4 regions of the Paenibacillus sp. V4I5 genome follow, and region 1 is predicted to be linked to each of the others. Evidence: a T-box and tRNA genes for the amino acid it is inferred to sense, from the RefSeq annotation. Region 1 holds a T-box; the other regions hold tRNA genes.
The links. A T-box is a leader RNA that pairs with one kind of tRNA and senses whether it is charged. The one in region 1 lies ahead of QFZ78_RS31115 (valine--tRNA ligase), so its partner is inferred to be a tRNA-Val.
Positions count from the first base shown of each region.

Region 2: it encodes a tRNA-Val, which carries the amino acid that the T-box ahead of QFZ78_RS31115 (valine--tRNA ligase) is inferred to sense. The anticodon was not compared.
Region 3: it encodes a tRNA-Val, which carries the amino acid that the T-box ahead of QFZ78_RS31115 (valine--tRNA ligase) is inferred to sense. The anticodon was not compared.
Region 4: it encodes a tRNA-Val, which carries the amino acid that the T-box ahead of QFZ78_RS31115 (valine--tRNA ligase) is inferred to sense. The anticodon was not compared.

Region 1 covers NZ_JAUSZB010000002.1:6,342,313-6,347,995, reverse strand. Annotated here, with positions in the region: gene QFZ78_RS31120 (bifunctional folylpolyglutamate synthase/dihydrofolate synthase) at 1-565, opposite strand, end outside; gene QFZ78_RS31115 (valine--tRNA ligase) at 627-3,296, opposite strand; T-box leader at 3,396-3,648, opposite strand; partial or broken gene QFZ78_RS38790 (LysM peptidoglycan-binding domain-containing protein) at 4,492-4,866, opposite strand; gene QFZ78_RS31105 (RluA family pseudouridine synthase) at 4,963-5,683, opposite strand, start outside.
Region 2 covers NZ_JAUSZB010000002.1:4,870,628-4,876,310, reverse strand. Annotated here, with positions in the region: gene QFZ78_RS24275 (hypothetical protein) at 1-176, shown strand, start outside; gene QFZ78_RS24270 (gluconate 2-dehydrogenase subunit 3 family protein) at 183-779, shown strand; gene QFZ78_RS24265 (GMC family oxidoreductase) at 776-2,338, shown strand; gene QFZ78_RS24260 (MTH1187 family thiamine-binding protein) at 2,432-2,734, shown strand; tRNA gene QFZ78_RS24255 (tRNA-Lys) at 2,850-2,922, opposite strand; tRNA gene QFZ78_RS24250 (tRNA-Tyr) at 2,932-3,013, opposite strand; tRNA gene QFZ78_RS24245 (tRNA-Phe) at 3,060-3,132, opposite strand; tRNA gene QFZ78_RS24240 (tRNA-Asp) at 3,179-3,255, opposite strand; tRNA gene QFZ78_RS24235 (tRNA-Thr) at 3,266-3,341, opposite strand; tRNA gene QFZ78_RS24230 (tRNA-Val) at 3,355-3,430, opposite strand; tRNA gene QFZ78_RS24225 (tRNA-Met) at 3,450-3,523, opposite strand; tRNA gene QFZ78_RS24220 (tRNA-Ser) at 3,551-3,642, opposite strand; rRNA gene QFZ78_RS24215 (23S ribosomal RNA) at 3,723-5,683, opposite strand, start outside.
Region 3 covers NZ_JAUSZB010000002.1:5,581,715-5,587,397, reverse strand. Annotated here, with positions in the region: gene QFZ78_RS27545 (carbohydrate ABC transporter permease) at 1-437, opposite strand, end outside; gene QFZ78_RS27540 (carbohydrate ABC transporter permease) at 434-1,351, opposite strand; gene QFZ78_RS27535 (LacI family DNA-binding transcriptional regulator) at 1,649-2,704, opposite strand; tRNA gene QFZ78_RS27530 (tRNA-Leu) at 2,881-2,965, opposite strand; tRNA gene QFZ78_RS27525 (tRNA-Lys) at 3,010-3,082, opposite strand; tRNA gene QFZ78_RS27520 (tRNA-Asp) at 3,103-3,179, opposite strand; tRNA gene QFZ78_RS27515 (tRNA-Met) at 3,249-3,325, opposite strand; tRNA gene QFZ78_RS27510 (tRNA-Val) at 3,397-3,472, opposite strand; tRNA gene QFZ78_RS27505 (tRNA-Glu) at 3,496-3,570, opposite strand; tRNA gene QFZ78_RS27500 (tRNA-Ser) at 3,607-3,698, opposite strand; tRNA gene QFZ78_RS27495 (tRNA-Asn) at 3,726-3,801, opposite strand; rRNA gene rrf (5S ribosomal RNA) at 3,807-3,923, opposite strand; rRNA gene QFZ78_RS27485 (23S ribosomal RNA) at 3,992-5,683, opposite strand, start outside.
Region 4 covers NZ_JAUSZB010000002.1:5,889,882-5,895,564, reverse strand. Annotated here, with positions in the region: gene QFZ78_RS28925 (Hpt domain-containing protein) at 1-172, opposite strand, end outside; gene QFZ78_RS28920 (response regulator) at 159-419, opposite strand; tRNA gene QFZ78_RS28915 (tRNA-Leu) at 743-821, opposite strand; tRNA gene QFZ78_RS28910 (tRNA-Leu) at 873-958, opposite strand; tRNA gene QFZ78_RS28905 (tRNA-Leu) at 1,018-1,097, opposite strand; tRNA gene QFZ78_RS28900 (tRNA-Lys) at 1,117-1,189, opposite strand; tRNA gene QFZ78_RS28895 (tRNA-His) at 1,217-1,289, opposite strand; tRNA gene QFZ78_RS28890 (tRNA-Thr) at 1,361-1,436, opposite strand; tRNA gene QFZ78_RS28885 (tRNA-Phe) at 1,503-1,578, opposite strand; tRNA gene QFZ78_RS28880 (tRNA-Asp) at 1,607-1,683, opposite strand; tRNA gene QFZ78_RS28875 (tRNA-Val) at 1,699-1,774, opposite strand; tRNA gene QFZ78_RS28870 (tRNA-Glu) at 1,806-1,877, opposite strand; rRNA gene rrf (5S ribosomal RNA) at 1,929-2,045, opposite strand; rRNA gene QFZ78_RS28860 (23S ribosomal RNA) at 2,114-5,031, opposite strand; rRNA gene QFZ78_RS28855 (16S ribosomal RNA) at 5,313-5,683, opposite strand, start outside.

The DNA.
Region 1 (5,683 bases):
TTTCCATATGGTCATGGCCTACATTCGTAATAATGGTTACGACGGGATTCACAATATTCGTGCTATCCAGCCTTCCCCCGAGACCTGTTTCCCATACGACGTAATCGGGATATGCCACTTTGCCGAAATGCATGATCGCAAGCGCAGTCGAAATTTCAAACATAGACGGAGGACCGACTTCAGTCTCTGCGATTTCGTCAACGATTGGCTTCATTTCATTCACCAGTCTGAGCAGCACGTCGTCCGGAATGTCGGCTCCATTCACTTGGATACGATTCGTATATTTTTCCAAATAAGGAGACGTGAATGTTCCAACGTCATATCCACAAGCTTGCAAAACAGAAGATAGATAGGCACATGTAGAGCCTTTGCCATTCGTCCCAGCCACATGAATGAATTTCAGCCTACGTTCGGGGTGACCCAGTTTCTCCATCAGCAACTGCATTCGTTGAAGCCCCGGTTTCATACCGAGCTTCTCCATCCGGCCGACAATCCAGGCAATGGCTTCTTGCGCTGTCTGGAATTCAGCCGAAGGGGTGTCTTTGATTTTATCCATCGATTTCATCCTCATTTACTATATGAATCAGCTTGTTTTCGTAACTAGGCAATCGTTTGATTTACTGCAATTATCCTTTTAACTCCGCTAATCGCGCAATCACTTTGTCTCGCTTATCGGCATAATCAGCAAGCTTTGCCTTTTCTTCCTCAATGACCTTAGCTGGCGCCTTGGCAACAAAGCCCTCATTGCCTAGTTTTTTCTCGATACGCTCTACTTCACCGTGCAAAGATTGTAATTCTTTATCCAAGCGCGTCAGCTCTTGCGCAATGTCGATAAGACCAGCCAGCGGCAAGAAAAGCTCAGCTCCTGTAATGATAGCTGTCATAGCTTTCTCTGGTGCTGCCATTTCAGCGTCAATTTGGAGTAGAGAAGTATTACAGAAACGCTTCAGGTATTCCTCATTGCTGCGGAGAATACTCAGCGTATCGCTGCTAGCTGGCTTTACAAGCAGTTCAACTTTCTTACTCATAGGCACATTCACTTCGGCCCGAATATTACGAACAGAACGAATAACGTCCATCAACAGTTCCATCTCGCGAACAGCGTCAGGCGATTCGAAAGCCTCATTCTCTACTGGCCAAGAGGCAAGCGTAATCGTCTCACCCACATGCGGCAGATGCTGCCAAATCTCTTCCGAAATGAACGGCATGAATGGATGAATCAAACGTTGCGTATGGTCAAGTACATACGCAAGTACGGACTGAGTTTTACTCTTAGCAGACGCATCTGTCCCGTATAAGCTTAATTTACTGAACTCAATGTACCAATCACAGAGATCATCCCAGATGAAATTGTACAGCAATCGGCCAGTTTCACCGAATTCATAGCTGTCGATGAGACGAGTCACGTCACGAACAGTTTCATTCAGACGGTGCAGAATCCAGCGGTCTGCCGTGCCTAGTTGACCTGTAAGATCAATATCTGCTGCGGTTACACCTTCGAGATTCATTAAAGCAAAGCGAGATGCATTCCAGATCTTATTCGCAAAATTCCGCGCCTGCTCCACACGTTCCCAACGGAAACGTAGATCTTGCCCCGGTGTGCTGCTCGTCGAAATCATATAGCGCATAGCATCAGCGCCGTATTTCTCGATTACTTCAAGCGGATCGACTCCATTGCCAAGAGATTTTGACATTTTGCGGCCTTCGGAATCCCGTACGAGACCATGCATCAATACATCTTTAAACGGAATTTGATCCGTAAATTCAAGTGCGGTGAAGATCATCCTTGCTACCCAGAAATAAATGATGTCATAGCCGGTAACCAGTACATTCGTCGGATAGAAACGCTTCATATCCTCAGTCTCATTCGGCCAGCCAAGTGTAGAGAACGGCCACAATGCGGAACTAAACCATGTATCAAGCACATCGTTGTCTTGGTTCAAATTCGTGCTTTGGCAGTGCGAGCAAGCCGTAGCATCCTCACGTGTTACCGTGATTTGGCCACAATCCGCGCAGTGCCAGGCAGGAATGCGATGTCCCCACCACAACTGACGGGAAATACACCAATCACGCACGTTTTCAATCCAGTTTAAGTAAATTTTCTCGAAACGATCCGGAACGAAGTTAACACCTTTACCTGTTTTTTGTGCATCAATCGCTTGATCAGCAAGCGGCTGCATTTTCACAAACCATTGCGTTGATAAATAAGGCTCGATCACTGCGCCGCTGCGCTCGCTATGACCTACTTGATGAACGTGTTCCTCTATTTTGATAAGAACACCTTGCTCCTTCAAGTCAGCGACAATTTGCTTGCGGCATTCAAAACGATCTTTCCCCTGGTAAGGACCCGCATTCGCGTTCATCGTGCCGGTTTCGTCCATAACCAGAATTTGCGGTAGGTCGTGACGCTTCCCGACTTCGAAGTCATTCGGATCGTGAGCCGGTGTAATTTTTACGGCGCCGCTTCCGAACTCTTTTTCAACATAATCATCCGCAATGATCGGAATCTCGCGATTCACGATCGGGAGAAGCAGCGTTTTGCCGATGAGATGCTGGTAGCGCTCATCCTTCGGATGAACAGCAACCGCTGTATCGCCAAGCATCGTCTCAGGACGTGTTGTGGCAACAACGATTGAACCTGTTCCGTCGGTTGTTTTGTATTCTAAGTGATAGAGGGCGCCTTGCACCTCTTTATATTCTACCTCAATGTCAGATAGCGCTGTACGAGCCGCTGGATCCCAGTTAATAATATAATTCCCGCGATAGATGAGGCCTTTCTCATAAAGACTTACGAATACTTCACGAACAGCTTGTGATAAGCCCTCATCCAAGGTGAATCGCTCACGCGAATAGTCCAACGAGAAGCCCATTTTGGCCCATTGCTCACGAATTGTATTCGCATATAGCTCTTTCCACTCCCACACCTTCTCCAAGAACTTCTCGCGTCCGAGATCATAACGTGATTGTCCTTGCTCGCGGAGCTTTTGCTCTACCCTTGTTTGGGTAGCAATACCCGCATGATCAGATCCAGGCAGCCATAGTGCGTCATAACCCTGCATCCTTTTGGTACGAATTAAAATATCCTGCAGTGTAAAATCAAGCGCATGCCCGATATGCAGCATACCTGTTACGTTCGGAGGCGGAATCACAATGGTGTAGGTTTCTGCATCAGGACGGGTGCCCGCTTTGAAAAATTCATTTTTAATCCAGTAATCGTACCACTTGCGCTCAGCTTCTTTTGGATCGTACGTAGTAGGCATTTGCAATTGTTCTTTGGTCTCATTAGCTTCAGTCATAAGATTACCTCCATTACTATTATCTCTGTTAAACAGGCTTATAAGGCCTGTAAGTCATCTTACATCGGCGTCCATTCAAACAAAAAAAGCCCTCCGCCCGCAAAGGACGAAAGGCTTGCTTCCGTGGTACCACCTTCATTCCGCGCAGCTTCAAAAGAAGCGCGTGGCTCTCAAACAGATAACGGCTGCGGCCGGCGAATGCTAATGCTGCTCACCGCATAAACGGGCGCATACAATCACACTCACAACTCCAGGGCGACTTCGTTCGGTTGCTTCCTATGGAACCTTTCAGCGCTACCAGTTCCACTCTCTGAAGGGCTTACCGCCTACTACTCCCTATCAACGTTTCCAATATTACTCAAAATGGTTTATATCATATGATATCGAACATTTGAAATAGAGTCAATATATCATTCCAGTATTACCTTTTATGCATAAAATATGCTTGCTTCCGAAAGATGTTACGAAAATGAATAAGAGCCCCCAGCCGCTATAAGCAGCCAAAGGCTCTTGCCTATGTATCTGTTATTTATCTAGGCAGATAAATAACCTGCCCAACTGAAATTTCCTGATCATTCATACGATTCAGAAGTTGAAGCTCACGCGGGTTGAGTTGATACCGTTTGGCAATCGAATCCAACGTATCTTCTTTCTGAACAATGCACATTTTTAGTTTCCTAAACTCTTGCGTTCCTGTGTTGCTTTGAAGAAATAGCCGCTTCCACTCCACGGCATCTATTCGCGTCTCTTCCGCAAGCGCAGCTTGCGCTTCCGCTTCTGCATTCCTCTTATCGGTGAGATACGAGCCTGCCTTAGAAAGAAGCGATTTAATACCGTACGGGTTGATGTCCACAGCCTCATCCGCCTTTTTGCCAAAGGCGACTTTGAGTTCTTTCTTGTCTTCCGTAACCACCGTGCTTTCTTGATGGGGTGTCACCTTTAATTCGGTTTGTTCAATCTCCACTACAACTAGACCATCGTCAGAACCAGCCTCTTGAATGGGAGCCACATTAGGAAGAGCATCAGAATAAGACGCTACATTTACGGGTTCTCGTATGGTTGGAACTGCCAGTGGTTCCTGTTCGGGCTGTGGCTGATAGGTCATAGGCGGCTCGAACCTTGGGATGTTAACCTCATGAACGAAAGTAACTTCCTCTTCTTCCTGCCAGCTCTCCAGCGGAACCGAAACAATTTCGACGCCTTGCAGGGAAAGAACACCTGTAACGTTCAGACTTCTGGCCGATAAAAGATCAATATCAAAATTTTCAATCTCAACCTGAATATCTTCCACACGATGAATGCGATTTAAAGGTAATGTGATCTCGACTGGAATCAGGTGCTCTAGTGATCTGGGGGTACTTCCTTCTTCACTGAAATAATTGCCCGTGAGCAGCAAGTTTCCTTTCAGGATTGCCTGATCATCCAAAGTAATTACCTGAATATGAGGAAGCAATTCTACATCATTTAATTCTTGTATCCCCGCCAAATCTTCTTGCAAATGAACGCGTTCATAGATATCGAATCTTAAACCTGGTTGTTGTTCAGACACCGAATTAATCCTCCCTTCCATCAAATCCAGATGCTGGACAGCATTCGGATTGTTTGGCCATTTACTTGTTTGTCTCTAAAAGTATATGGGTGGGAAGGGCTAGGCATGACTACATTTTTACAGGACTGAAACTTCTTCTAGTAAAAGATTGAAATCTTGCGGTAGAGGAGCATGCACGATGACCTGCTTTTGAGTAACAGGATGATCGAACAAAAGCCTCTCTCCATGCAGGGCTTGTCGATGAAACAACCGCGATGAACCCCCATAAAGGGAATCCCCTACTAATGGGTGGCCTAAGTGACTAAGATGGACCCTAATTTGATGGGTTCTCCCTGTTTCTAGTTCCAATTCCACGAAGGCTGCTTTCTTCATTTGCTGTAAAACCCGATAATGCGTTACCGCTTGATCGCCGCTAGGTGAAACTCTCCGCTTGCCTGAGATATAACGATCTTTACCAATAGGTTCATCTATCGATCCTTGTTTTACTCGGAATACGCCTTCAGCTAGCGCCACATAGCGTCTATCAATCCGTTTATCGCGCATTGCCTCATCAAGAAGCACATGCGCCCACTCATTTTTGGCATAAAGTACAGCTCCGGTCGTATCTTGATCTAAACGATGTATATGCCGAACCCCGCAAGCCTGGCCAGTGGATTCAAAATAGAAGGCTACCGCAGAAGCCAATGTACCGCTTTGTCCTGCTTCTGCTGGATGAACAGACATGCCTGCCGGTTTATTAACAACAAGGCAAAAGTCGTCCTCATACAAAATGCCAAGATCATAAGGCTCAGGTTTGAAAGCAGCCTTCTCTTCAGGAAACGCATGAAGTCGAATTTTG
Region 2 (5,683 bases), 1.5 Mb from region 1:
GCTTCTGGCTTGGTGTCATTCAAGGAATAATCGGCTTTATTTTTCACATCAAGGGTGTTCAGAAACGGGTAGGCGGCTTAGCATTACGTAATTTTCTTACGGGGCCGCCAGTGATGATGCCTTTACTATTTTCAGTCATTAGCATTTTTGGTCTTACAGCTATTTATGGAGGTTGACTTACCATGAAGAATCATACCTATTATCCGACCTACAACGTCATGGATGAACAAAAGGAATGGGATTCCCATACACGGTCTATTGTGACCTCCCGACTTCAGCGTGAACATTCGCACCGTTTTTTAACGCCAGTAGAAGCGGAAACATTACGGGTTTGGTGCGCTTTGCTGATGGATGATCATCGAGGAGATATTATTCAAGCGATTCTTACTCATATTGATCAAACGTTAGCAGAAAATAAAGGGGAAGGACAGCGCAAGGTCAATGTCCCCCCTCTTCAAAAACTCTTGCGTCAGGGACTTAAAGCTATTGACGAGGCTGGATGGATAGCCGATAGCCGACCTTTCTTCCAATTAGACGAAGCTGCTCAAAAGCAAATCATGCGCCAAATCAGCGATGCTAGCTACCCTCTAACAGAAGCGTGGGAGGGCATTCCACAAAAAGCACTGTTTCATAAACTCCTTCAATTAAGTGTAGAGGCCTATTACTCACATCCTTTAGTTTGGTCGGAGATCGGTTTTGGCGGCCCTGCCTATCCTCGTGGATATGTGAGAGCAGACCCTGGCCAACTTGATCCTTGGGAGGCAGTGAGGAAGCCATGAAGTGGAGACATGAACATGATGCTGTCGATATCGTAATTGTAGGTGCAGGTGCAGCAGGCGGTGTACTAGCCAAAGAGTTGAGTGAAGCCGGCCTAAGTGTTGTTGTACTCGATGCTGGCCCTTGGCGGGATCCTCAGAAGGATTTCGCTAGTGACGAGCTGAGTATGCGGAGTTTAGCATGGGAGGATACTCGTATTGTTGATGGGACAGAACCATTTGGAATGGGGAGCCACCATTCGGGTAGGGGAATAGGCGGCGGGACGCAGAACTTTACCGGTGTTTTTTTACGCTTCCATGAATCAGATTTCAAAACAAAGTCCATTGACGGCGTAGGTGAAGATTGGCCCATTCACTACAAAGATCTTGAGCCCTACTATAGTAGAATCGAAAAAGAAATAGCTGTTTCCGGACCGAAACATTTCCCCTGGGGAAATTTCAATGGGCCTTACCCTTATCCAGAGCGCGACCCCCTAAGTCCTAATGCTTATTTATTTCAAAAGGGCTGCGAAGCACTTGGTATTCAATCCGCGGTTACACCGCTTGCTATTCTATCTGCTCCTTTTGAAGGTCGTCCTCCATGTACCAATCGTGGCTTCTGTATCGAAGGCTGTATGCCGAATGCCAAGTTTAGTACCTTGATCGTTCATATTCCTAAGGCCGTTCAAGCCGGGGCCGAAATTCTTCCTAATTGTATGGTTACACAAATTGAAGTCGATACACAGGGACATGTTAATGGTGTTCTCTTTGTTAACCAGGGAACCACCTACCGCCAACGTGCCAAAACGGTTATTTTATGCGCTCATGTTGTCGAGACCCCTCGCCTGCTGCTTCACTCAGCTACTCCTCAATTTCCTGACGGTCTAGCGAATTCCAGCGGCTGGGTAGGCCGTTCGATTATGACGCATAGCAGTAATGATGTCTACGCCAAATTTGAGCAAGAGGTTCGATTGTACAAAGGCACACCTGTGTTAGCCTCTACACAAGATTTCTATGAAACTGATCCGCACAGAGGCTTCGCACGTGGCTATACGATTCATTCTCATGGCTCGAGACCTATAGATATGGCTCAAGGGATCAGCAAAGCGTCTCACGAGCCCGTCTGGGGGCCACAGCTTAGGCAAATCATGCTGGATTACAACTATTATGGACGTTTAACCATGGTTGGTGAAGTGCTACCACAATGGGACAACCATATCTCCTTATCCGCTGAAAAAGATGAAAACGGAATGCCTCGTGCCTCCGTGACCTTCAATTATGGAGATAACGATCTTAAATTAATCGATCACGCTGTAGAGAATATGAAACTTATCCTCAAAGCAGCCGGAGGCGAGGTTGCCTACGTGGTATCTGATACACAGCATCTCATGGGCGGCTGCCGCATGGGGAATAATCCAGCTACCTCCGTCGTCAATTCTTACGGTCAAAGCCACGACATCCCGAATTTGTTCATTTGCGATGCGAGTCTCTTCGTAACCTCCAGTGGAGGGAATCCCACCAACACGGTCATGGCGCTTGCAGCTAGAACTGCCGATTATATTATTGAACTTGCTAGCTCTTAATTGGCAAGCTAGCTTCATGGTGAATTGCATTGCCTGTAGTTACTCATCTACAATGGAAGAGAGCTTTAGACAATGAAAGGAGAAGTGACCTCCATGGCTATCGCAGAATTCACCATTATCCCTATAGGAACAGCTACCACCAGTCTTAGCGGTTATGTTGCAGATCTGCACAAAGAACTAGAGAAACATTCCGATATCGCTTTTGAAATGACACCTATGGGTACCATTCTAGAGGGTCCCATAGATCGATTGCTTGAAGTCATTCGAGCCGTCCACGAAGTCCCTTTTACGAATGGTGCAGAGCGAGTCTCGACATCTATCAAAATCGACGATCGCCGTGACAAACCGGCCTCTATGAAGCAAAAAATGAAGTCCGTTGCAGACAAGTTGAAATAGAAAAAAGCATCCTGCTTATGGATGCTTTTTCTTTATGTAAGGGGCGAACTCTGCCTTTTGGAGATTATATAAAACAAAAAAAGACCTCGCGGCCTTCAACGTTTACTTATAAAAGTGAGTCATGTAGGATTCGAACCTACGACACCCTGATTAAAAGTCAGGTGCTCTACCAACTGAGCTAATGACTCAAGGTAAAATGGAGGCTGATGGATTCGAACCACCGAACTCGAAGAGAGCAGATTTACAGTCTGCCGTGTTTAGCCACTTCACTAAGCCTCCAGATGAGAGATAACCATGCTGCATTGTTGCAGCACAACCATCTCAATGGCTCGGGACGGAATCGAACCGCCGACACGAGGATTTTCAGTCCTCTGCTCTACCGACTGAGCTACCGAGCCTTATGTAATTGTCTTTAGCTTGTCCTAATTTACTAAAAAAAATAAATGGCGGAGCTGACGGGATTCGAACCCGCGGTCTCCTGCGTGACAGGCAGGCATGTTAGGCCACTACACCACAGCTCCAAACTATAAATGGTGCCGTCGAGAGGACTTGAACCCCCAACCTACTGATTACAAGTCAGTTGCTCTACCAGTTGAGCTACAACGGCATAAAGATAAAAATGGTGGAGGCTGACGGGATCGAACCGCCGACCCTCTGCTTGTAAGGCAGATGCTCTCCCAGCTGAGCTAAGCCTCCGACTGGATTGGTTTTATGATAGCGGCAGAGGGGCTCGAACCCCCGACCTTACGGGTATGAACCGTACGCTCTAGCCAGCTGAGCTACGCCGCCACATAAAAGGTATATATATTTGGAAACTGGCGGAGAGAGAGGGATTCGAACCCTCGCACCACTTACGCAGTCTAACCCCTTAGCAGAGGGTCCCCTTATAGCCACTTGGGTATCTCTCCAAGATATATATACACTCAGGAAATATTATTCCCTGAAAACTAGATACGAAACTTGCGTAAAGTAATTCATCTTAGGTTTATTGGTTAAGCCCTCGACCGATTAGTATTCGTCAGCTGCATGCATTGCTGCACTTCCACCTCGAACCTATCAACCTCGTCGTCTACAAGGGGTCTTACATACTGGGAAATCTCATCTTGAGGGGGGCTTCGCGCTTAGATGCTTTCAGCGCTTATCCCCTCCGTACATAGCTACCCAGCGATGCCTCTGGCGAGACAACTGGTACACCAGCGGTACGTCCATCCCGGTCCTCTCGTACTAAGGACAGCTCCTCTCAAATTTCCTACGCCCGCGACAGATAGGGACCGAACTGTCTCACGACGTTCTGAACCCAGCTCGCGTACCGCTTTAATGGGCGAACAGCCCAACCCTTGGGACCTACTTCAGCCCCAGGATGCGATGAGCCGACATCGAGGTGCCAAACCTCCCCGTCGATGTGGACTCTTGGGGGAGATAAGCCTGTTATCCCCAGGGTAGCTTTTATCCGTTGAGCGATGGCCCTTCCATTCGGTACCACCGGATCACTAAGTCCGACTTTCGTCCCTGCTCGACTTGTAGGTCTCGCAGTCAAGCTCCCTTATGCCTTTGCACTCTGCGAATGATTTCCAACCATTCTGAGGGAACCTTTAAACGCCTCCGTTACATTTTAGGAGGCGACCGCCCCAGTCAAACTGCCCACCTGACACTGTCCCCATACCGGATCACGGTACTAGGTTAGAACTCCGATACGATCAGGGTGGTATCCCAACGATGCCTCCACCCAAGCTGGCGCTCAGGCTTCAAAGGCTCCCACCTATCCTGTACAGATCGTACCAAAGTCCAATATCAAGCTGCAGTAAAGCTCCATGGGGTCTTTCCGTCTTGTCGCGGGTAACCTGCATCTTCACAGGTATTAAAATTTCACCGGATCTCTCGTTGAGACAGCGCCCAAGTCGTTACGCCATTCGTGCGGGTCAGAATTTACCTGACAAGGAATTTCGCTACCTTAGGACCGTTATAGTTACGGCCGCCGTTTACTGGGGCTTCAATTCATAGCTTCGGGCTTGCGCCCTAACCACTCCTCTTAACCTTCCAGCACCGGGCAGGCGTCAGCCCGTATACTTCGCCTTGCGGCTTCGCACAGACCTGTGTTTTTGCTAAACAGTCGCTTGGGCCTTTTCACTGCGGCCCCCTCGGGCTATTCACCCTACCGAGGCACCCCTTCTCCCGAAGTTACGGGGTCATTTTGCCGAGTTCCTTAACGAGAGTTCTTCCGCGCGCCTTAGAATTCTCTTCTCACCCACCTGTGTCGGTTTGCGGTACGGGCACCTTCGCCTGGCTAGAAGCTTTTCTTGGCAGTGTGAACTCATGACCTTCGGTACTTAAATTTCCCTCCCCATCACAGCCCAGCCTTACGATGTGCGGATTTGCCTACACATCAGCCTCACTGCTTGGACGAGCATCCATCAGCTCGCGTCACTATCCTTCTGCGTCACTCCATTGCTCATAACGGCTACGGTGGTACAGGAATTTCCACCTGTTGTCCATCGACTACGCCTTTCGGCCTCGCCTTAGGTCCCGACTTACCCTGAGCGGACGAGCCTTCCTCAGGAACCCTTAGGTTTTCGGCGGATCAGATTCTCACTGATCTTTTCGTTACTTATACCGGCATTCTCACTTGTATGTGCTCCACCTGTCCTTACGGTCAGAATTCAACGTACATACAACGCTCCCCTACCCATGCACAAATTCATGTGCAAGCCATAGCTTCGGTGGCGTGTTTAGCCCCGTTACATTTTCGGCGCAGAGTCACTCGACCAGTGAGCTATTACGCACTCTTTCAATGGTGGCTGCTTCTAAGCCAACATCCTGGTTGTCTGTGCAACTCCACATCCTTTCCCACTTAACACACACTTGGGGACCTTAGCTGATGGTCTGGGCTGTTTCCCTTTTGACAATGGATCTTAGCACTCACTGTCTGACTCCCGGATTTAAGTTTATGGC
Region 3 (5,683 bases), 760 kb from region 1:
TGAGGTAATATCAATGGAATATAACTGTTCACAAGGCCCAACTTGTTATACATAATGTACTGAGGCACAACAGTCACCTGAGAAGGCAGCATCATTGTAAGCAACAACACGGAGAACCAGAAACTCCGTAGTTTAAACTGCAATCTCCCAAATCCATACCCCACTAGTGCCGCCGTGACTACGCCGCCCAATACGTTCCAGAATTCCATTAAAAGCGTATTGGCAAAAAAGGTTGTGAACGTGTACTCGGAAGAATACGTCCAGCCTTTGGTGTAATTTTCCCACATCAACACCTGCGGCCAAATCGTTGGTGAACCTAATTCCGCCAAACTTTTCAATGAGGCACCCATCCACCAAAAAACCGGGTAGAGCATGATCAGAGAAAACGGCAACAGAATGAAATGTGCCTTTAATGAAGAATATCGCCGTATGATCATTTAGATCCTCTCCCATCGGATTCGTAATAGACCCAGTATTTGGATACGGCAAAATTAATTGCCGTTAATATTGCTATAATAAGTAACAATATCCATGCTAGTGCGGAGGCGTAACCCATTTGAAATTGTTTGAAAGCCTTTTCATACAAGAACATGACATACATATAAGTTGAGTTTGCAGGGCCTCCTGCCGTAATGACGAATGCAGAAGTAAACATTTGGAAGGATCCAATAATACCTAGCACTAAATTAAAAAACATGACAGGTGAGAGCATTGGTAACGTAATGGTAAAAAACTTACGGACGATTCCAGCACCATCTACGGAAGCGGATTCATATAAATCTTTCGGAATTTGTTTCAAGCCCGCTAGGAAGATAACCATGGTGGACCCAAACTGCCAAGCATTCAGTAAGATAAGAGTGCCAAGAGCTGTATCAGGGTTCGATATCCATCCAACTCCAGTAATATGAAACCATCCCAGAATGTGATTGATATACCCATCCAATCCGAACATGTTTCGCCAAAGCGCAGATACCGCAATACTTCCCCCAATTAACGATGGAAAATAAATAGCTGTCCGATACACATTCATCCCACGGAGACTCCGATTCAGCAGCATCGCTACCATTAGGGAAAAAAACAACTTGACTGGCACGGAGATGAGAACAAACGAGAAAGTTACAGAAAGCGATTTCAAGAATAATCGATCTTTTGTAAAAATCTCCGAATAGTTTTTCGAGCCAATCCATGATGGCTTATCCAGTAATGAATAATCTGTAAAAGATAAATAAAATGACTGAATAATAGGCCATAGCGTCAACAATAGAAAGCCAATTAACCAAGGGGAAATGAATAGATACCCGGCAGTATTATACTCATCTTTATTGCGAAACCTACGCTTTCTTATAATCATAGTTGTTACCTTCTCTCAGCTTAAAATAAATGGGGTCAATGTTACTTAATGTATTTCGATTGTAATCCTAATATTTTATTGTGTCAACCTAATATATAAATAATGTTATGTTAAATAAACTAGTTTTATGTTTATTTTAACCGCTTACTTTCATAACATAAAACACATTATTTACTTATAATCCGTTTATTTCTTGGATATATCGACAAACAACATAAAAAAGTTCCCGAATCAAGTTTACTTGTAAACTTGATTCGGGAACTTTGTAAATCGAGCTACTTCAATTATTCTAAATCGTTAACTTTCTGTGAAAGCACTGATACTTTCCCTAATAATTAAGTCGCTTTGCAGCAATACTTTTTCATAGGGCATATGCCTATTCTTCAATCTCCATAACAACAAGTCTACTGCTTTGATACCGAGTGCATCTTTCTCAGCATTGATCGTTGTAAGCGTTGGAAAGTCTTTAACAATATCGACATTGTTATCAAAACCTGTTAAAGAACAATCCTCAGGGACACGAAGATTCATTGCCTTTAAGGCATTATGCACTAGCACGGCAATTTGATCATTCGCGCTCACGAATGCTGTAGGAAACTCACTAGCCGGGATGGACTGCAAACCTGTCAGCAGCAAATTCGTATTTTCTTCTCTCAAAGAAGGTATCACATTTAACAACGCATGACTTCTATGCAAATAAGGCAGTTCATTCTCCTCCATGATAGACCTGAACCCTATCCAACGGTCAAAAAAACTTCGCGAATAACGCAAATTGCCGATGAATTGGATACGGGTGTGACCCTTGCCAATCAAAAAATTAGTAAGCTTGCGCATAATATCCACATTATTCATGAAAATAGTGTCCGATTCAATCATCTCATCTTCATGATCGACCATTACAAAGGGGATTGCCTTACTTCTTAGCTCCATCAGCATCGGCGTTGATACAAGCCCAACACCAATGACCCCTAACAGACCCTCTGGTTTCATAACCAGATTAAAGTTTCTAGGATTGTCATCTGAGACAATAATCGAGCCTATTCCTTCAGATTCAAGTGTTTTGGAGATGCCGTCTAGTACTTTCCCCCAATAGCCGGACTCTTTATTCTGGCTGCGAATGTTCGGAATTAGAATACAAACGATTTTATCACTTTGCTCCGAAGTGGACTGACTCTGAATTTTTTTAATCGTTTTCTGGTTCAGATATCCTAATTGGGAAGCGATTTCAAAAATTTTTTCTCTCGTTACTGCACTAATGCCAGATTTCCCGGACAATGCTTTCGATACTGCATATTTAGATACACCAACTCGATCCGCGATCTCCTGCATGGTAATTTTATTCGTTTTTGTCAAAGCTATCACTCCAAATCAGTATCCGACACTCGTGTTGATTTTGTAAACCAAACAATACTCTCATAATAATAACAAATTAGCATATATAAGTATACAAGAAGTGTTATCTCTAGTAGATGGAGAAAATAAAAAGAAGAGAAGGCGCTTATTAGCAACCTACTCTTCTTTACCGATAATGCGGTCAAGAGGACTCGAACCTCCACGGGGGGTTAGCCCACACGGACCTGAACCGTGCGCGTCTGCCAATTCCGCCATGACCGCGAAACAGAGAACTTTAGACTAGGTCTAAAGCTCCCCATAAATACTGAGTCATGTAGGATTCGAACCTACGACACCCTGATTAAAAGTCAGGTGCTCTACCAACTGAGCTAATGACTCATGGACATAAATAAAAAAAATGGCGGAGCTGACGGGATTCGAACCCGCGGTCTCCTGCGTGACAGGCAGGCATGTTGGGCCACTACACCACAGCTCCACACTATGTAAGACATCTAATATAGGGATCTTTTTGATAATATCAAAAGTCTCTCCTTATATAAGAGGTTGGTTGCGGGGGCAGGATTTGAACCTGCGGCCTTCGGGTTATGAGCCCGACGAGCTACCGGGCTGCTCCACCCCGCGACATTACTAGCATGATATTTTATTATCCCCGAAAAATGTTTAGCTAATGCGTTACACTTTTTAAGGTAAAATGGTGGAGGCTGACGGGATCGAACCGCCGACCCTCTGCTTGTAAGGCAGATGCTCTCCCAGCTGAGCTAAGCCTCCATGGGATATAACTAGAATATAGATGGTGACCCGTAGGGGACTCGAACCCCTGTTACCTCCGTGAAAGGGAGGTGTCTTAACCACTTGACCAACGGGCCTCGTAAACAGGCTTTTCTTATGTAAAAGTTTATTGGTGGCGGAGAGAGAGGGATTCGAACCCTCGAGACGCTTGTGACGCCTACACGATTTCCAATCGTGCTCCTTCGGCCAGCTCGGACACCTCTCCATGAAAAGCCTGGTATGTTATAAAAAATGGCTCCCCGAACAGGACTCGAACCTGTGACAACTCGATTAACAGTCGAGTGCTCTACCAACTGAGCTATCAGGGAAAACTGCTTGGCAACGTTCTACTCTCCCAGAACCCTGCGGTTCAAGTACCATCGACGCTGGAGGGCTTAACGGTCGTGTTCGAGATGGGAACGCGTGGGTCCCCTCCGCCATCATCACCAAACAGTCAAAGCGTGTTTGCGCCTTGAAAACTAGATACGAAACTTGCGTAAAGTTAGAATTTTAGGTTTATTGGTTAAGCCCTCGACCGATTAGTATTCGTCAGCTGCATGCATTGCTGCACTTCCACCTCGAACCTATCAACCTCGTCGTCTACAAGGGGTCTTACATACTGGGAAATCTCATCTTGAGGGGGGCTTCGCGCTTAGATGCTTTCAGCGCTTATCCCCTCCGTACATAGCTACCCAGCGATGCCTCTGGCGAGACAACTGGTACACCAGCGGTACGTCCATCCCGGTCCTCTCGTACTAAGGACAGCTCCTCTCAAATTTCCTACGCCCGCGACAGATAGGGACCGAACTGTCTCACGACGTTCTGAACCCAGCTCGCGTACCGCTTTAATGGGCGAACAGCCCAACCCTTGGGACCTACTTCAGCCCCAGGATGCGATGAGCCGACATCGAGGTGCCAAACCTCCCCGTCGATGTGGACTCTTGGGGGAGATAAGCCTGTTATCCCCAGGGTAGCTTTTATCCGTTGAGCGATGGCCCTTCCATTCGGTACCACCGGATCACTAAGTCCGACTTTCGTCCCTGCTCGACTTGTAGGTCTCGCAGTCAAGCTCCCTTATGCCTTTGCACTCTGCGAATGATTTCCAACCATTCTGAGGGAACCTTTAAACGCCTCCGTTACATTTTAGGAGGCGACCGCCCCAGTCAAACTGCCCACCTGACACTGTCCCCATACCGGATCACGGTACTAGGTTAGAACTCCGATACGATCAGGGTGGTATCCCAACGATGCCTCCACCCAAGCTGGCGCTCAGGCTTCAAAGGCTCCCACCTATCCTGTACAGATCGTACCAAAGTCCAATATCAAGCTGCAGTAAAGCTCCATGGGGTCTTTCCGTCTTGTCGCGGGTAACCTGCATCTTCACAGGTATTAAAATTTCACCGGATCTCTCGTTGAGACAGCGCCCAAGTCGTTACGCCATTCGTGCGGGTCAGAATTTACCTGACAAGGAATTTCGCTACCTTAGGACCGTTATAGTTACGGCCGCCGTTTACTGGGGCTTCAATTCATAGCTTCGGGCTTGCGCCCTAACCACTCCTCTTAACCTTCCAGCACCGGGCAGGCGTCAGCCCGTATACTTCGCCTTGCGGCTTCGCACAGACCTGTGTTTTTGCTAAACAGTCGCTTGGGCCTTTTCACTGCGGCCCCCTCGGGCTATTCACCCTACCGAGGCACCCCTTCTCCCGAAGTTACGGGGTCATTTTGCCGAGTTCCTTAACGAGAGTTCTTCCGCGCGCCTTAGAATTCTCTTCTCACCCACCTGTGTCGGTTTGCGGTACGGGCACCTTCGCCTGGCTAGAAGCTTTTCTTGGCAGTGTGAACTCATGACCTTCGGTACTTAAATTTCCCTCCCCATCACAGCCCAGCCTTAACGATGTGCGGATTTGCCTACACATCAGCCTCACTGCTTGGACGAGCATCCATCAGCTCGCGTCACTATCCTTCTGCGTCACTCCATTGCTCATAACGGCTACGGTGGTACAGGAATTTCCACCTGTTGTCCATCGACTACGCCTTTCGGCCTCGCCTTAGGTCCCGACTTACCCTGAGCGGACGAGCCTTCCTCAGGAACCCTTAGGTTTTCGGCGGATCAGATTCTCACTGATCTTTTCGTTACTTATACCGGCATTCTCACTTGTATGCGCTCCACCTGTCCTTACGGTCAGAATTCTACGTACATACAACGCTCCC
Region 4 (5,683 bases), 450 kb from region 1:
GATCTATCGCCCCAATATTAGAAGCAATCCCTTTCAGCGTATGAACCAGCAATATAGCTTTCTTGATGTCGTCTGCTTGAAGCGGCTCTCGAATTTCTACAGCTGTTTCTGCATGATTTTGCACAAATAGCCGTAAAATTCGATGATATAATTCCGTTTTATTTCCCCACACTGAACAGCTCAATGGGTTCAAAGGGCTTTGTTATATAAGCCTTACTTCCTGCTTCAAGCACTTGCTCCTTAACGCCCTTCACCGCATCAGCCGTCATAGCGATAATGGGTGGAACTTTGTAGCCTATCTTTATGATTTGATGCGTAGCCTCATATCCGTCCATCACAGGCATTTGCAAGTCCATTAAAATGGCGTCATACCGCTTATATCCGACCATGTTTATATCTACCGCACCATTCTCCGCCATATCGACAAACACATCCCCTTCTCACTTAGAAATTCTTTGGCTACCATCTGATTGATCTCATTATGAGTTAGCAGAAGCACTCCATTTCCACATCAATTATATTGCCTTATGTATGAAAAAAACGTTCGGCTATACGGGCACTAAGCCAAAACTTTTCAGAATGCAGTACCACCAAGTGACGCACCTGCAAAAATAGACAGTCACCTAAGGCTCCTCGTGATCAAAGGGACTGCCCTTGTCGAAATCCTATTTAGTGATTAAACGACAAAAAAAGTGGATGATCAGGAAAGCTTCCTGTTCAACCACTTTACTTTATAATGCGATACCGGCGAGAGGACTCGAACCTCCACTCGTTAGAACTCGATTTTGAGTCGAGCGCGTCTGCCATTCCGCCACGCCGGCTTATACGGCGCACCTTGATGTGTTAAGGCGCGCCTGCAGTTAAGATGATAATGCCGAAGACCGGACTTGAACCGGTACGGTAGTCACCTACCGCAGGATTTTAAGTCCTGTGCGTCTGCCGATTCCGCCACTCCGGCTTAATTGAAAGCTCCGAACTGGAAGTAACTATACTACAATCCAGTTCGTCACTTTGGAATGCGCGTAGAGGGACTTGAACCCCCACGGTCGCCCGCTAGATCCTAAGTCTAGTGCGTCTGCCAATTCCGCCATACGCGCATGCTGTAAATAAGGCAAGTGAGTCATGTAGGATTCGAACCTACGACACCCTGATTAAAAGTCAGGTGCTCTACCAACTGAGCTAATGACTCATGTAAGACATGAGTTTTGAAAAAATGGGCGGACGACGGGACTTGAACCCGCGAATGCTGGATCCACAAACCAGTGCGTTAACCCCTTCGCCACGACCGCCATATGAATAAGTCTTGCTGAGTCCGAAAAGTACTCGGCGTTATTACAACGCTTCGCTTTTTTGGGTACTGTGGTGCCGTCGAGAGGACTTGAACCCCCAACCTACTGATTACAAGTCAGTTGCTCTACCAGTTGAGCTACAACGGCTTATTTAGTTATGGGGTCCCCGAAAAGTAATCGGAAACCTACTATACTTCACTTTTTGGGGTAAAGTGGTGGCTCGGGACGGAATCGAACCGCCGACACGAGGATTTTCAGTCCTCTGCTCTACCGACTGAGCTACCGAGCCATGCTTGATGATCACTTTTTGGTGTAAATGGCGGAGCTGACGGGATTCGAACCCGCGGTCTCCTGCGTGACAGGCAGGCATGTTAGGCCACTACACCACAGCTCCAGAATGTACATGATATGGTGAACGCTGACGGGATCGAACCGCCGACCCCTACCCTGTCAAGGTAGTGCTCTCCCAGCTGAGCTAAGCGTTCATGAGAAATATGCCCTTGTGGGGATTATTAATGACCCGTAGGGGACTCGAACCCCTGTTACCTCCGTGAAAGGGAGGTGTCTTAACCACTTGACCAACGGGCCTTACTTCCACGCAAAAGAGGCGGCAAAAAAAATACCCAACTAGTGGGTACTGCTTGGCAACGTTCTACTCTCCCAGAACCCTGCGGTTCAAGTACCATCGACGCTGGAGGGCTTAACGGTCGTGTTCGAGATGGGAACGCGTGGGTCCCCTCCGCCATCATCACCAAACAGTCAAAGCGTGTTTGCGCCTTGAAAACTAGATACGAAACTTGCGTAAAGTTAGAATTTTAGGTTTATTGGTTAAGCCCTCGACCGATTAGTATTCGTCAGCTGCATGCATTGCTGCACTTCCACCTCGAACCTATCAACCTCGTCGTCTACAAGGGGTCTTACATACTGGGAAATCTCATCTTGAGGGGGGCTTCGCGCTTAGATGCTTTCAGCGCTTATCCCCTCCGTACATAGCTACCCAGCGATGCCTCTGGCGAGACAACTGGTACACCAGCGGTACGTCCATCCCGGTCCTCTCGTACTAAGGACAGCTCCTCTCAAATTTCCTACGCCCGCGACAGATAGGGACCGAACTGTCTCACGACGTTCTGAACCCAGCTCGCGTACCGCTTTAATGGGCGAACAGCCCAACCCTTGGGACCTACTTCAGCCCCAGGATGCGATGAGCCGACATCGAGGTGCCAAACCTCCCCGTCGATGTGGACTCTTGGGGGAGATAAGCCTGTTATCCCCAGGGTAGCTTTTATCCGTTGAGCGATGGCCCTTCCATTCGGTACCACCGGATCACTAAGTCCGACTTTCGTCCCTGCTCGACTTGTAGGTCTCGCAGTCAAGCTCCCTTATGCCTTTGCACTCTGCGAATGATTTCCAACCATTCTGAGGGAACCTTTAAACGCCTCCGTTACATTTTAGGAGGCGACCGCCCCAGTCAAACTGCCCACCTGACACTGTCCCCATACCGGATCACGGTACCAGGTTAGAACTCCGATACGATCAGGGTGGTATCCCAACGATGCCTCCACCCAAGCTGGCGCTCAGGCTTCAAAGGCTCCCACCTATCCTGTACAGATCGTACCAAAGTCCAATATCAAGCTGCAGTAAAGCTCCATGGGGTCTTTCCGTCTTGTCGCGGGTAACCTGCATCTTCACAGGTATTAAAATTTCACCGGATCTCTCGTTGAGACAGCGCCCAAGTCGTTACGCCATTCGTGCGGGTCAGAATTTACCTGACAAGGAATTTCGCTACCTTAGGACCGTTATAGTTACGGCCGCCGTTTACTGGGGCTTCAATTCATAGCTTCGGAACCGAGGTCCCTAACCACTCCTCTTAACCTTCCAGCACCGGGCAGGCGTCAGCCCGTATACTTCGCCTTGCGGCTTCGCACAGACCTGTGTTTTTGCTAAACAGTCGCTTGGGCCTTTTCACTGCGGCCCCCTCGGGCTATTCACCCTACCGAGGCACCCCTTCTCCCGAAGTTACGGGGTCATTTTGCCGAGTTCCTTAACGAGAGTTCTTCCGCGCGCCTTAGAATTCTCTTCTCACCCACCTGTGTCGGTTTGCGGTACGGGCACCTTCGCCTGGCTAGAAGCTTTTCTTGGCAGTGTGAACTCATGACCTTCGGTACTTAAATTTCCCTCCCCATCACAGCCCAGCCTTACGATGTGCGGATTTGCCTACACATCAGCCTCACTGCTTGGACGAGCATCCATCAGCTCGCGTCACTATCCTTCTGCGTCACTCCATTGCTCATAACGGCTACGGTGGTACAGGAATTTCCACCTGTTGTCCATCGACTACGCCTTTCGGCCTCGCCTTAGGTCCCGACTTACCCTGAGCGGACGAGCCTTCCTCAGGAACCCTTAGGTTTTCGGCGGATCAGATTCTCACTGATCTTTTCGTTACTTATACCGGCATTCTCACTTGTATGCGCTCCACCTGTCCTTACGGTCAGAATTCTACGTACATACAACGCTCCCCTACCCATGCACATTGTGCAAGCCATAGCTTCGGTGGCGTGTTTAGCCCCGTTACATTTTCGGCGCAGAGTCACTCGACCAGTGAGCTATTACGCACTCTTTCAATGGTGGCTGCTTCTAAGCCAACATCCTGGTTGTCTGTGCAACTCCACATCCTTTCCCACTTAACACACACTTGGGGACCTTAGCTGATGGTCTGGGCTGTTTCCCTTTTGACAATGGATCTTAGCACTCACTGTCTGACTCCCGGATTTAAGTTTGTGGCATTCAGAGTTTGACTGGACTTGGTAACCCTTGGCGGGCCCCGCACCCAATCAGTGCTTTACCTCCACAACTCAACATCCGAGGCTAGCCCTAAAGCTATTTCGGGGAGAACCAGCTATCTCCGAGTTCGATTGGAATTTCTCCGCTACCCCCACCTCATCCCCGCATTTTTCAACATGCGTGGGTTCGGGCCTCCAGTGAGTGTTACCTCACCTTCACCCTGGACAGGGGTAGATCACACGGTTTCGGGTCTACGTCCACGTACTAAAGCGCCCTATTCAGACTCGCTTTCGCTGCGGCTCCGTCTTTTCAACTTAACCTCGCACGGGAACGTAACTCGCCGGTTCATTCTACAAAAGGCACGCCATCACCCATATAGAGGGCTCTGACTTCTTGTAAGCACACGGTTTCAGGTTCTTTTTCACTCCGCTTCCGCGGTGCTTTTCACCTTTCCCTCACGGTACTGCTTCACTATCGGTCACTAGGGAGTATTTAGCCTTGGCAGATGGTCCTGCCGGATTCCGACGGGGTTTCACGTGACCCGCCGTACTCAGGATACCTCTAGGGGTTTCGTTCGATTTTGGCTACAGGGCTTTTACCTTCTATGCCGGACCTTTCCAGATCTCTTCGCCTACCGAACTAACCCCACAACGAGGTCCTACAACCCCAAGGAGCAAGCTCCTTGGTTTGGGCTATTCCGCTTTCGCTCGCCGCTACTGACGGAATCACTTTTGTTTTCTTTTCCTCCAGGTACTTAGATGTTTCAGTTCCCTGGGTATGCCTCCAATGCAGCTATGTATTCACTGCATGGTAACTGCGCATTACCACAGCTGGGTTCCCCCATTCGGACATCCCCGGATCAAAGCCTGCTTACGGCTCCCCGAGGCATTTCGTCGTTCGCCACGTCCTTCTTCGGCTCCTAGTGCCTAGGCATCCTCCGTGTGCTCTTTCTAGCTTAACCATTTATAGGGACCTTTAGCGTTAGCTAAAGTCTCTCCTAAGCTGAAAAAACTTTAAAGATTTTTGCAAGATTCGTTAGAATCAAGCAACCTAAGTTCTTACTTTACGTTTTGTTTCGTTATCTAGTTTTCAAGGAACAACTGTAATGCTTTTGAAAGATTGCTCTTTCAAAACTGAACACGAGTGAATAAGCGATTTGTGTGAACAATGAGAGACTTTGATCTACGATCAAAGATCCCTATATATCACTTGACTGGTCTTATCAAGACCGAGTCTCCATAGAAAGGAGGTGATCCAGCCGCACCTTCCGATACGGCTACCTTGTTACGACTTCACCCCAATCATCTACCCCACCTTCGGCGGCTGGCTCCCTTGCGGGTTACCCCACCGACTTCGGGTGTTGTAAACTCTCGTGGTGTGACGGGCGGTGTGTACAAGACCCGGGAACGTATTCACCGCGGCATGCTGATCCGCGATTACTAGCAATTCCGACTTCATGCAGGCGAGTTGCAGCCTGCAATCCGAACTGAGATCGGCTTATAAGGATTGGCTCCACCTCGCGGCTTCGCTTCCCGTTGTACCGACCATTGTAGTACGTGTGTAGCCCAGGTCATAAGGGGCATGATGATTTGACGTCATCCCCACCTTCCTCC